Linked DNA regions of Herbiconiux aconitum. The protein of the gene in region 1 interacts with the protein of each later gene in a pairwise test. Links are inferred from orthologs where the notes say so. Each region holds a gene or a part of one and is shown on either strand. Other genes may lie near its edges.

Region 1 (7,933 bases):
GTGACGGCCGTGAAGTCGGTGCCGATCGTGATGCCGTCGCTGGCCATGTTGAGCGGGCCGGGGCCGGCGGGCTTCAACGTCGACGTGATCACGAGCGTGATGCCCACGACGATGGCGATCACGACGACGCTCAGCGAGGAGATGAGGATGACCCGATTGCGGATGTCTTTCTTGCGCTGTTCCTCGCGGAGCTGCTTCGCCTTCTCGCGCGCAGCCTCGCGGCGCTGATTCTTCGAAAGACGCGAGTCGTCGGGTCCGCCATTGGTCATGCGTGAATGCTCCGTGTGTTCTGAGTTGCTCGTGTGCGCTGAGTTGAACGGTGGTCGCCTCGATCGGGCGGCATTCCCGATGGGACACAACTTCTCAATGATAGTAGGAAGGGAGTCTGGGAGATCGCCACAGGCTCGCTGAATGCACCGATGAATGCGCCGCCGCGTGGCGCTCCGGCCCATGCCATAATGTCCCCTGGGTCTTCAATGGGGCAGGCCCGTTAATCCATCACAACGGATCGTCCGGCACGTACCTGCCGGTGAAGGAGTAATGAACCATGGCATCAGTCACGTTCGACAAGGCATCCCGTGTCTACCCGGGGTCCACGCGAGCATCGGTCGACAAGCTCGACCTCGAGGTCGCCGACGGCGAATTCCTCGTGCTCGTCGGCCCGTCCGGTTGCGGAAAGTCGACCTCGCTCCGCATGCTGGCCGGCCTTGAAGAGGTCAACGAGGGCCGCATCCTGATCGGCGACCGCGACGTCACCGACATCCCGCCGAAAGACCGCGACATCGCGATGGTGTTCCAGAACTACGCGCTCTACCCGCACATGACCGTGGCCGAGAACATGGGCTTCGCGCTCAAGATCGCCGGCGTCAACAAAGACGAGCGCGCCGCCCGCGTTCTCGAGGCCGCGAAGCTGCTCGACCTCGAGCCCTACCTGGCCCGGAAGCCCAAGGCCCTCTCCGGTGGTCAGCGTCAGCGCGTGGCCATGGGCCGTGCGATCGTGCGCCAGCCGCAGGTGTTCCTCATGGATGAGCCGCTGTCGAACCTCGACGCCAAGCTCCGCGTGCAGACGCGCACCCAGATCGCGAGCCTGCAGCGTCGCCTCGGCGTCACGACGGTCTACGTCACCCACGACCAGACCGAGGCGCTCACCATGGGCGACCGCATCGCCGTGCTGAAGGACGGCCTGCTCCAGCAGGTCGGTTCGCCGCGCGATCTGTACGAGAAGCCGAACAACGTGTTCGTGGCCGGCTTCATCGGCTCCCCCGCGATGAACCTGTTCCACGCCGACCTGGCCGACAACGGTGTCAAGTTCGGCACCTCGATCGTGCCCGTCGACCGCGAAACCCTCGCCTCGACCTCCGGCACCAGCGCCACGATCGGCGTTCGCCCCGAAGACATCGTGCTCTCCTCCACCCCCGGTGAGGGCCTCGAGGTCACGGTCGACCTGATCGAAGAGCTCGGCGCCGACGGCTACCTCTACGGCCACTCCGACATCGACGGCAAGCGCACCGACATCGTCACCCGCGTCGACGGCCGCTCGCATCCCTTCGTCGGTGACAAGGTCTACCTCACCGCCGCCCCGAACCACGTGCACCTCTTCGACCTCGAGTCGGGCGAGCGCCTGGGCAACAAGGCAGTCGTCAGCTAGTCGCTACGCCTCCTCAACCGTTCTAGACTCTGCCGTGGCCCCTCGAAGGCCACGGCAGAGTCGTTTCCACACCACGATCGCCGCGATCAGCATCTGGACGTACCGATGAGCGCCTCCCTCAACATCACCTCAGCCACCGCCGACCCCGGTCTTCTTGACCTGCCCTGGAACGTGCCGCTCGACGAATGGCCCGACCGCTACATCGCGGCCCTCCCCAAAGGCATCTCGCGCCACCTCGTGCGCTTCGCCCACCTCTCCGGACACGTCATCGCCATCAAGGAGACGACGGACGAGATGGCCAAGCGCGAATACGACATGCTGCGCACCCTGCAGCGACTCGACGTGCCCTGCGTCGATCCGCTCGCCGTCATCACCAACCGAACGGATGACGCGGGTGAACCGCTCAACTCGGTGCTGGTGACCCGGCATCTGAAGTTCTCTCTGCCCTATCGGGCCCTGTTCTCGCAGCAGTTGCGGCCCGACACCGCAACGCGACTCGTCGACGCCCTCGCGGTGCTGCTCGTGCGGCTGCACGTCATCGGGTTCTTCTGGGGCGACGTGTCACTCTCGAACACCCTCTTCCGCCGCGACGCGGGTGCGTTCGCGGCCTACCTGGTCGATGCCGAGACCGGCCAGATCTACGACGGACTCTCGAACGGTCAGCGCGAGAACGATCTCGAGATCGCACGGGTGAACATCGCCGGCGAGCTCATGGATCTCGAGGCCGGCGGCCGCATCGACGAGGAGCTCGACCCGATCACCGTCTCGAACGGCATCGTTGCCGCTTATCGGTCGCTCTGGAAGGAACTCACGGGCTCCGAGTCGTTCAGCTCCTCGGAGCGCTGGCGCATCAACGAGCGGGTCGACCGCCTGAACGACCTCGGCTTCGACATCGAAGAGCTCGCCATCAAGACCACCGAAGGCGGCACGACCGTGCGCATCCAGCCGAAGGTGGTGGATGCGGGGCACCACCAGCGGCGCCTCCTGCGTCTCACCGGGCTCGACGCCCAGGAGAACCAGGCTCGACGACTGCTCAACGACCTGGACTCGTACACCGCGAAGTATGCCCGCAAGGGCTACGACGAGGAGATGGTGGCGCACGAGTGGCTGGCCAAGGTGTTCGAACCGGTGATCCGCGCCATCCCTCGCGATCTCCGCGGCAAGCTGGAGCCGGCTGAGGTCTTCCACCAACTGCTCGAGCACCGCTGGTTCATCAGCCAGGACCAGAACCGCGACGTGCCGCTGGCCGAGGCGCTCTCCTCCTACATCGACACGGTGCTGCGCCACCGCCGCGACGAGGCGACGGTCATCGATCCCCCCACGGGCACGTTCACCGTCCCCATCCCCACGCAGGACGGCGAGGCCGACTGGCGCCTCACCGTCTAACGCCCACAGGCGCTGACTACTGGGAGCGCTGGCGGGCGATCTCGTAGAGGGTGACCGACGCGGCGATGCCGGCGTTGAGCGACTCGGTGCCCGAAGAGATCGGGATCGAGACGACCGCGTCGCAGGTCTCCGTGACGAGACGGCTCAAGCCCTTACCCTCGTTGCCCACCACGACCACGATCGGGCCGTCGGCGAAGTCGAGGCCCGGGAGGCTCACGTCGCCGTCGCCGTCGAGACCGATCACGAAGACGCCGCGCGCCTTGAAGGCCTTAAGGGTCTGGGTGAGGTTCGACGCCATGGCGACGGGGGTGCGCGCGGCGGCGCCCGCTGAGGTCTTCCAAGCCGAGGCCGTCACACCCACCGAGCGTCGCTGGGGCACGATCACGCCATGTCCGCCGAACGCGGCGGTGGAGCGGATGATCGCCCCGAGGTTGCGCGGGTCGGTGATGCCGTCGAGCGCCACGAACAGCGGCGTCTTGTGCTTCGCCAGAACCTCGTCGAGCAGGGTCTCCGGATGCGCGTACTCATACGGCGGCACCTTCAGCGCCAGCCCCTGGTGCACCGAGTCGTGCCCGGAGAGCCGGTCGAGCTCAGGCCGCATGACCTCCATCACCGGGATGCCACGCTTGTTGGCCAGCGACAGCGCCTCCTTGACGCGCTCGTCCACCTCCACCCGGAACGCGACGTAGAGTGCGGTCGCCGGGATGTGCGCCCTCAGCGCCTCGACCACCGAGTTGCGGCCGGTGACGATCTCACTGTCGTCGGCCTTCTTCACACGGCGGGCCGGAGCGTTGCGCGGCGCATCCTGACCCTGTCCCCGGTCGTTCGACGAACGCCCGCCCGTACGGGCGCCCTTGCCGCCGCCGGCCGCTGCGAGACGCTCGCGCGCCGCCTTGGCCTTGCCGGCGGGGTGGTACGGGCGGTCCTCCGCCTTCGGGGTCGGCTTCTTGCCTTCGAGCGCCTGGCGGCCCTGGCCGCCCGATCCGACGGCCTTGCTGCCCTTGGTGCCCCTGCGTACGGCGCCGGCCCTCGAGGGGCGGCCCGTTCCTGATTTAGCCATCGAGACTCCAGTGCGCGCCGTTCGGCGTGTCTTCAATTGATATTCCGGCTTGTCCGAGTTCGTCTCGGATGCGGTCCGCGGTTGCGAAATCGCGGTTCGTGCGCGCCGTCTCTCGATCGGCGATGAGGCTTTCGACCAGCGTACCCAGTGCCCGCTCGGCGACGGCATCCCCGCCCGTCGCCCATTCGGGCGAGAGCGGGTTGATCCCGAGCACCTCCGTCATCGCGAGCACCTGGCCGAGCAGCGCTGCCGTCTCGGCGAAGTCCTCGTCGTCGAGTGCGGCATTGCCGCGGCGCACCGTCTCGTGGATGACGGCGATCGCCTGCGGAACGCTCAGGTCGTCATCCATCGCCTCCCGGAATTCGGCGGGGATGACGAGCTCGGAGGTTCCCGCGAAGCGTGTGCCGGCCAGTCGCCGCTCGGCGCGCTCGAGGAAGCCCTCGATGCGCGACACCGCGGCCTCGGCCTCGGCAATCGCTCCGTCGTGGAACTCGAGCGTGGAACGGTAGTGCGCCGCCCCGAGGTAGTAGCGCAGCACGACCGGGCGAGCCGATTCGATGAGCTCGGAGGCGAAGATCGAGTTGCCGAGCGACTTCGACATCTTCTGGCCCGTGATGGCGACGAGACCGTTGTGAATCCAGAGGTTCGCGAACGGGTCGCCGGCCGCGTGCGACTGCGCCTCCTCGTTCTCGTGGTGCGGGAAACGCAGGTCGAGGCCGCCTCCGTGGATGTCGAACTGGGCGCCGAGGTACTTGGTCGACATCGCCGAGCACTCCAGATGCCAGCCCGGCCGGCCACGGCCCCACGGGCTCACCCAGGCGGCCGTCTCGGGCTCGCCTACCTTGTGACCCTTCCAGAGTGCGAAATCGCGCACATCCTTCTTGCCACGCGAGTCGGAGTCGGCGGCCGGCGCCATGTCGTCGAGCTTCTGATGCGTCAACTCACCGTAGCCGGGCCAGCTGCCGGTGTCGAAGTAGACGTCACCGGTGCCGTCGTCGGGAGCGTAGGCGTGCCCCGCATCGATGAGACGCTGAATGATCGCCTGCATCTCGGGGATGCTCGCCGTCGCGCGCGGCTCGTAGGTCGGGGGCAGCACCCCGATCGCGTTGTAGGCCGCGGTGAACTCGAGCTCGATGCGGTAGGCCAGGGCCCACCACTCCTCCGGGCTGCCGGCCGCCGCGCTCTCAGCCGCGTTGATGAGGATCTTGTCGTCGATGTCGGTGACGTTGCGCACGAAGGTGACGGCGTAGCCGCTGTAGGAGAGCCAGCGGCGCAGCTGGTCGTAGACCAGGGCCGAACGGAGGTGACCGATGTGCGGCGACGACTGAACGGTGGGGCCGCAGACGTAGATCCCGACCTGGCCCGGAACGAGCGGGGTGAAGTCGGTGAGCGCGCGGGCCTTCGAGTCGTAGAGGTGCAGAGTCACTGGGTTAGTTTACCGGGCGGCCGGGGCTTCGCTCGGGCTGCCCGGGTCGCGCCGGTCCTTGCCCGGCGCTCCGCGACATGTTCGCGTGCGGTCGGAGGGCCCGGCCTGCGGTCGGGCCCTCCGGCCACGCGCTCACCCTGGGTTGCCTGGGAGCGGCCTGTTGCGTTCGCTCTCGCGGGCCACGTGTTGGGAAACGCAAGCGTGACGGTGACCGCGCGCTACGCGGGCTCGGTGGGGGCCAGGGTTGCGGGTCTCTAGCCCACTACCAGGCAGGTTGCGATTGCCGTCAAGCCCTCAGCGCGGCCGGCGAAACCCAGGCCGTCGGTGGTGGTGGCCGAGACGCTGACGGGAGCGCCGAGGATCGACGTGAGCAGCGCATCCGCCTCCGCCTTGCGGGGGGAGAAGCGGGGGCGGTTGCCGATGAGCTGCACCGAGACGTTGCCGATCGTGAAGCCCGCTTGCTCGAGGAGGTCGCGGGTACGACGCAGGAAGACCTCGCCGTGGGCACCGGCCAAGGCGGGGTCGGAGGTGCCGAAACGGCTGCCGAGATCGCCGAGACCGGATGCGCCGAGCAGTGCATCGCAGATCGCGTGCGCCACGACGTCGCCGTCGCTGTGCCCCGCAAGACCTCGCTCACCGGGCCAGTGCAGACCGGCGACCCAGAGCTCGGCCGGCGCATCGTCGGAGGCGTATGCGTGTGCATCCACTCCGATGCCCGTACGCCAGTGAGGAGCCGAAGCGCGGGCACCCGGCGCGGCGAGCTCCTCGGCTCGCTCCAGATCGTGCGGGTTGGTGATCTTGAACGAGCGCTCGTCGCCGGGCACCACGTGCACCGGGTGCCCGAGTTGCTGCACGAGCTCCGCGTCGTCGGTCACGTCTTCGCCCGCCCGGGCATAGGCCTCGGCCAGAAGCGCTCGGGGAAAGCCCTGCGGTGTCTGCACGGCGGTGAGACGGGAGCGGTCGATCGTCTGCTGCACCACGCCGTCGGCATCGCGCCCCTTGATGGTGTCGGTGACGGGTAGCCCGGGGATGACACCGATCGCACCCGCTCCCGACCGAACGGCCGCGATCACACGTTCGAACACGTCGACCGGAGTGAAGGCGCGCGCCGCATCGTGCACGAGAACGAGATCGACGGCATCCGAGAGCACCTCGAGACCGGCAGCCACCGACTGCTGCCGGGTGGCGCCGCCCGCGACGACCACGTGAGGGGTATCTGACAAATGGGTTGAGGTGGCCCCCACCAAGTCGGCGGGCACGACCACCACCAGTTCAACCGGTTCGGATATGCGCCGAATGGAATCTATCGACCGCGACAGGATGCTGCGACCGCCGACCTCGACGAACGCCTTCGGCACGTTGCGGCCGAGACGGGTGCCTGAACCGGCCGCGACGACGATGATGCCGACCGAAGGGCGCTCAGTCGGCACAGCCGAGGCTCGGTGCTCCACGGCGGGATCGGGAAGGCTAGGAGGCCAGAACCTCGTCGAGCACCAGCGAGGCCTTTTCCTCGTCGGTCTTCTCGGCGAGAGCGAGCTCGGAGATCAGGATCTGACGGGCCTTCGCGAGCATCCGCTTCTCACCCGCGGAGAGACCGCGGTCTTGGTCGCGGCGCCACAGGTCGCGCACGACCTCGCTCACCTTGATGACGTCGCCCGACGCCAGCTTCTCGAGGTTCGCCTTGTAGCGGCGGGACCAGTTGGTGGGCTCCTCGGTGAAGGGAGCGCGCAGCACTTCGAAAACCTTGTCGAGGCCCTCGCGGCCGATGACATCGCGCACGCCGACCAGGTCGACGTTGTCGGCAGGCACCTCGATGGTCAGATCACCCTGCGTCACACGGAGTTTGAGGTAGATTTTCTCTTCGCCTTTGATGACCCGAGTCTTCACCTCGGAAATCGTCGCGGCTCCGTGGTGGGGGTAAACGACTGTTTCGCCAACCTCAAAAAGCATGAATGGATGTCCTTCCGTGGCTACCAGGATACCACAGGGGGTATGTAGTTAGGGTGTCCTAACCATCCCGTCGCGGCCCGCTCGTTGTAAGCTCGAGTCAAAGCGTTTACGACTCTGGAGGGTCTTGTGAGAGCTCGGTTCGCGGCATCCGTTCTGGTGGGCGCACTGGTCGCATTCGGTACTGCAGGATGTGCCTTCATCACACCGCAGGCGACGAAGAACATCGTCGAGACCTCCGACGGCGTCAACGCGACGATCGGTCAGGTGGCCGTGCGCAACGCGACCTTGATCAGCGAGGACGGCTCGCTCGCCAGCATGCTCGTGTCGTTCGTCAACACGGCCGACGCCAGCCAGAAGGTCACCGTGCAGTACGAAGACGGCGCCACCGGTGAGCGGGTCAGCGAGCAGATCACCGTGGCCGGCGAAGGCGCCATCACGAGCTTCGGCGGCGAAGACGGCGAGC
Region 2 (5,465 bases), 110 kb from region 1 along the record:
CCACCCCGTTCGCCGCCGCTTTCCGCGTGCAGGAGCGGCTCCCGGCCGGCGAAGCCCAGCTGAAGAAAGCCCTGCGCGAGAGGCGGATCGGCACTCTCGAGATCAAGAAACGCGGCATCGACGTCGACCCGGCCACGCTCCGCACCCGCCTCGCCCTGAAAGGACCGGAGGCCGCCACCCTCATCCTCACCCGGGTCGACGGCGCACATGAAGCGCTGCTCGTCGATCGGGTCGCGGGATGACGGTGACGGCCTCCTGAGACGTCGCGCCTAGTAGGTCGAATACATCGAACTGGTGCCGGCGGCTGCGAGCAGCACGACGATGAAGATGACGTAGACGATGACCCCGAGCACGGCCAGACCGGTGAATACGTAGGAGATGATGAGGCCGGCCTTCGCCAGGCCACGGCCCGACTCGCCCGTGCGGTCGATCTGCTTCAGGGCGATGTGTCCGGTCACGATGCCGGCGATCGAGAACACGAACGCGAGGATGATCGTCACGATCGCCAGGGTGTTCATCGGCGGGGTGGCCGGCGCCTGGTAGCCGTAGTAGGGCTGCTGCCCGGGCGGAGGCTGGTAACCGGGGGGCGGCGCCTGCCCGTATCCGGGGGCCGGCGGAGGGGTCTGATACCCGCCGGTCGGAGGGGTCGGATACCCGCCGGTGGGAGGCTGCTGATAGCCACCCGGCTGCTGATAACCCGGCGCGGGCGGTTGGGCGGGGTAGCCCGGAACCGGCTGCTGGTAGCCGGGGGCGGGCGGCGGTGTGGAGGCGGGAGCAGCGGGCGGCGCCGGCGGAACCGGCGGAACCGACCCTGTCTCGGGCGAGGTCACCGGAGGAACCGGCGGCTCTCCGGCATCAGGGGTGGGGTTGTTCGTGTCGCTCATGGGAACGCCCTTCTGTTTCGGGCCGTTGCCGGCCGGTGCTGCCTGCGTTCGTCGTCGGGCTCGGGCGCAGGCGATCTGGAGCCGCCTGCGCCCGGCACATCAGTATGTCGTGGTGATCGCTCCGGTGGCCGCCGCCGCGACGGCGATGATGATGAAGACGACCCAGAAGATCACGCCGATGCCGCCGATGATGATTCCGGCGATGGCAAGGCCTCGGCCCGATTCGCCCGTCTTCTTGATCTGGCTCAAGGCGATGAACCCCAGGATGACGGCGATGATGTTGAAGCTGAGGATCGAGATCACCAGAGAGACGATCGCGAGCACGTTCGTCTTCTGCGCGACAGGTGCCGGTGTGTAGGCGGGCGTGGGTTCGGTCAAGGGAGACTCCAATTGTCCTAAGAAAACACGATGACGGCCCCTATCGTGGCAGGGCCGCTGAGAAAGTGTCAATGACGCGCGTAACACTCCTCGAGGGGAGCCGTCTGAACCCGTCGTCAGGGCATCTGGATGAGGGTGACCGGCAACGTCGAATCCGCACCGAACCCGAGTTCCGACGGCGCGTGACCGGCCTGGATCAGCTGCGCTCCCAGCGCGGCGATCATCGCTCCGTTGTCGGTGCAGAGCGAGAGGGGCGGGATGCGCAGGGTCACGCCCTGCGCCGCAGCCCGCTCGGCCGCAGCCTCGCGCACCCGCGCGTTCGCGACCACACCGCCGCCGAGCAAAAGACGCGGGATGCCGTAATCGGCGCAGGCGCGGAAGGCCTTGGTGAGCAGCACGTCGACAACCGCCTCGCGGAAGCTCGCGGCCACGTCGGCCACCGGGATCTCCTCGCCGGCGTCGCCGGCACGTTCCACCCAGCGGGCGACGGCGGTCTTGAGCCCGGAGAACGAGAAGTCGTAGCGATGCTTCTCGAGGTCTTTCGCCTGCATCAATCCGCGAGGGAAGCGGATGGCGGCGGGGTCGCCCCCGACGGCGGCCCGGTCGATCTGCGGGCCGCCCGGGTAGGGCAGTCCGAGCACGCGGGCCACCTTGTCGAAGGCCTCGCCGGCGGCATCGTCGATGGTCTCACCGAGGAGCTCGACGTCGTCGACCAGATCGCGCACCAGCAGGAGCGAGGTGTGGCCGCCGGAGACGAGCAGGGCGATGGTGGGGTACTCGAGCGATTCGGCCGCTAGGACGTCGGCACCAACGTGGCCCACCAGATGGTTGACCGCGTAGAGCGGCTTGCCCGTGGCCACGGAGAGCGCCTTCGCAGCGCCGACCCCCACCATGAGGGCGCCGGCGAGTCCGGGGCCGCTGGTGACGGCGATCGCGTCGACCTCGTCGAGGCCGATGCCGGCTTCGGCGAGCGCCGCGGCCAAGGTCGGGTTCATGGCCTCGAGGTGGGCGCGCGCCGCGACTTCGGGAACCACTCCGCCGTAGCGGGCGTGCTCGTCCATCGACGAGGCGATCACGTTGGCGAGCAGCGTCGAGCCTCGCACGATGCCGACGCCGGTCTCGTCGCAGGAGGTCTCGATGCCGAGCACCACGGGGCCGCCGGTCATGACGCATCCTCCTTTCCGTGAGCGCCACCGGCGCGGTCGGCGAGGGCGTCTCCGGCAGCGAGCGCCGGACCCCGCGTGGGCAGCTCGGCGCGCATCACGATCGCGTCGACGCCGTCGGGCTGGTAGTAGGCGGGCCGAACGGCGATGTCGGCGAATCCGAGCGAGACATACAGCCCGTGCGCCACCGGATTGTCGGCACGCACTTCGAGGAACACGGATTCGGCTCCGCGCGTCGACGCTTCTGCGAGCAGGCGGCCCATCAGCTGCCGCCCGAGCCCACGACCCCGCGACTGCTCCGAGACGGCGATGGTCTGGATGTCGGCATCCGTCGACCCCACCGGGCAGAGCAGTCCGGCGTAGCCCTCGATCACGCCGGTGCCGGCTTCTGCGTCCACCCCCACCAGGTAGTAGCAGTGCGGATGCTCGAGCTCGCGCCGCATCGACTCGCGCGACCAGGCGTCGCTCTCGAACGAAGCTTCCTCCAGTGCCATGATGGCGTCCAGGTCGGCCACAGTCGCGCGTCGGAGCTCCCAGCTCACGGCGTCACCCGCTTTCTCGGTCCGGGCATCGTGACATCCGGCGACCGCAGGTAGAGAGGCTCGCTGTACTCCTCGCTCATCCCGCGCTCCCGGTGCAGCAGGGCGACCCGGGCCAGAGCACCCGCGCTGACCTGCGTGGCGTCGATCCGGTCGAACTCGGCGTAGGGCACCTCGTCGGGCTTGCAGAGCGCCGGGCCGTCGGAGCGCACCGGCGCGTCGTCGTCGAGATCGTAGCTCGACCAGTAGACCTCGCGGCGGCGCGCATCCGTCACCACCAGAAGGGGGCCACGGGCCCCCGCCGACCATTCCTCGAGGGCGACGGCGTCGTGGCTCACCACCGACACCACGGGCCGGTCGATGCCGAAGGCGAAGGCGCGGGCGGCGGCGATGCCGACGCGCAGGCCGGTGAAGGGGCCGGGCCCCATGCCGGCGACGACGGTGCGGATTCGGGATGCCGGAACGCCGGCGTCATCGAGCACTCCCGCGATCATCTCCCCGATCACCTCGGCATGGCGCATCGTGTCTTCGGTGGAGCGCTCCGCGAGCACCATCTCGCCGTCGGCCACGGCGACCGACGTGCCGGCGGAGGTATCGATGGCGAGAAACACACATCGAGCCTAACGTGGCCGAGCGCCACCCTTGCTTCCGCGATGGAGCGCGAAGTGGGCGTGATCGGGGCCCCAGGGGCGACTTCGCGCTCCCTCGCGGAAGGCGGTCACGCCCAGCGGGGGCCGGAGGTGCGGATGCGCACCATGCGGGGTTCGATCGGCGCTTCGGCGAATCCCGCGTCGGCGTCGCCGCCCGCTTCGGCATCCGCCGCACCGGTCTGCACCGCGCCCGCCTCCGTGGCTTCGGCCCCGCCCCCGTGCGGTCGGTCGATGTCGATCGCCAGATAGGAGTCGGTCAGCACCTCGATCAACCCGGCGCCCCACTCCACCACCACGACCGAGTGCGCGAAGTCGATGTCGAGGTCGTCGAGTTCGAGCGCGCTGCCCAAACGGTAGGCGTCGACGTGAACGAGTGCCGGTCCGCCGGAGAGCGACGGATGCGTGCGGGCGAGCACGAAAGTCGGGCTGGTCACCGGGCCGCGCACGTCGAGTCCCTCGCCGAGCCCGCGGGTGAAGGTGGTCTTGCCGGCGCCCAGGTCGCCAGAGAGCAGCACGACGTCGCCCGCCTGCAGCAGGCCCGCGATGCGGCGGCCGAACTCGTGCATCTCGTCGGGGGTCGCGATCTCGAGACGCGAGCCGATCTCGGCGAGCCTCGCACGCGCATCCGTGGTCACGATGCCGCGTCCTCCGTGGGCGCGGACACCACCGGCGACGGGGCGGCTTCGGCTCCGAGATACACCCGCTCCACGCGCGCCCCGACGCGGGCGACGATCTCGTCGCCGATCGTCTCGGCGTAGCCGGCCCAGTCCTCGGCCGTGGGTTCGCCACGATCCCCTTCGCCGAACACGATCACCTCGTCGCCCGGCGCCACCTCGGCGTCGCCCACGTCGACCACGAACTGGTCCATGGCGATGCGTCCGGCGATCGGATAGCGTCGCCCGTTGATCCAGACCTGACCGCGGCCCGTCGCGATACGCGGGATGCCGTCGGCGTAGCCGAGCGGCACGAGTGCGAGCGTCGACTCGGCGCCGGTGCGGTAGACCAGGCCGTAGGAGACGCCGTGACCGGCCGGCACCCGCTTCGTCGAGACCACGGAGGCGCGCAGGGTCATCACGGGCCGGAGACCCAGGTCGCGGCCCGAGCGGTCATCGAACGGCGAGATGCCGTAGGCGGCGATCCCGAAGCGCACGAGACCGAGCCGACCCTCGGGCATGCGGATGCCCGCCGAACTCGCCGCCAGGTGCAGCAGCTCGAAGTGCGCGCCGAGCTCTTCGGCCACAGCGACCGCGCGGTGCAGCTTGGCCAGCGCGACGGCGTCTTCCTCGGGCGAGGCGTCGGCGAGGTGCGACCAGGCGGCGTGCAACCGCACGACACCTCGGCGGTCGTACTCGAGGGCTGCGGTCACGAGACCAGGCCAGTCCTCCTCGGTCGCGCCGTTTCGGCTGAGTCCGGTGTCGATCTTGAGGTGCACGCGCGGGGCGCGGGAGGCGCCCGCGGCTGCGATGGCGTCGAGCTGCCAGACCGCCGAGACGCCGAGGTCGATGTCGGCCTCGGCGGCCGCGCCGAACAGGGCATCGGGGTCGTGCATCCAGGCGAAGATGGGCGCGGTGATGCCGGCTTCGCGCAGCACCAGGGCGGCCGGGATGTCGAGCACGGCGAGCGACGAGGCGCCGGATTCCAGCGCCGCGCGCGCCACCGGCACCATGCCGTGACCGTAGGCGTCGGCCTTCACCGCGAGCATGGTCTCGGCGGGTTGCGTCAGCGCCGACAGGGTGCGCACGTTGTGCCGAAAAGCGTCGAGGTCGATGACGGCCTCCCGCCGCGGAGAAGCATCGCTCATGCCGGCACCCCCTCTGACCGGTTGACGAGCACCGGGTACTCGCGCTTCAC

Evidence for each region. Proteins that work in one complex are often made in the same cells at the same time.
Region 2: the proteins of rlmB (region 1) and tsaE interact in binary tests that used the Escherichia coli proteins (3 or more experiments, as listed by UniProt). The link is inferred for Herbiconiux aconitum from one-to-one orthologs.

What each region holds. Positions count from the first base shown.
Region 1 is NZ_JANLCM010000001.1:1,947,708-1,955,640, reverse strand. The notes cover bases 2,073-5,072. They hold rlmB (23S rRNA (guanosine(2251)-2'-O)-methyltransferase RlmB), read right to left. Parts: upstream 4,095-5,072; coding sequence 3,051-4,094; downstream 2,073-3,050. Other genes in these bases: cysS (cysteine--tRNA ligase), read right to left, coding at 4,087-5,072; N1027_RS09325 (DUF4032 domain-containing protein), read left to right, coding at 2,073-3,034. In the rest of the region: N1027_RS09335 (DsbA family protein), read right to left, coding at 1-269; N1027_RS09330 (ABC transporter ATP-binding protein), read left to right, coding at 548-1,648; more of N1027_RS09325, read left to right, coding at 1,754-2,072; more of cysS, read right to left, coding at 5,073-5,520; ispD (2-C-methyl-D-erythritol 4-phosphate cytidylyltransferase), read right to left, coding at 5,775-6,950; N1027_RS09305 (CarD family transcriptional regulator), read right to left, coding at 6,988-7,470; N1027_RS09300 (hypothetical protein), read left to right, coding at 7,597-7,933. UniProt on the Escherichia coli protein: Specifically methylates the ribose of guanosine 2251 in 23S rRNA.
Region 2 is NZ_JANLCM010000001.1:1,837,409-1,842,873, reverse strand. What follows is about bases 2,467-5,465. They hold tsaE (tRNA (adenosine(37)-N6)-threonylcarbamoyltransferase complex ATPase subunit type 1 TsaE), read right to left. Parts: upstream 4,250-5,465; coding sequence 3,683-4,249; downstream 2,467-3,682. Other genes in these bases: alr (alanine racemase), read right to left, coding at 5,412-5,465; alr (alanine racemase), read right to left, coding at 4,246-5,415; tsaB (tRNA (adenosine(37)-N6)-threonylcarbamoyltransferase complex dimerization subunit type 1 TsaB), read right to left, coding at 2,964-3,575; rimI (ribosomal protein S18-alanine N-acetyltransferase), read right to left, coding at 2,467-2,967. Also shown: N1027_RS08800 (class I SAM-dependent methyltransferase), read left to right, coding at 1-242; N1027_RS08795 (DUF4190 domain-containing protein), read right to left, coding at 270-884; N1027_RS08790 (DUF4190 domain-containing protein), read right to left, coding at 984-1,262; tRNA (adenosine(37)-N6)-threonylcarbamoyltransferase complex transferase subunit TsaD, read right to left, coding at 1,379-2,428; more of rimI, read right to left, coding at 2,425-2,466. UniProt on the Escherichia coli protein: Required for the formation of a threonylcarbamoyl group on adenosine at position 37 (t(6)A37) in tRNAs that read codons beginning with adenine.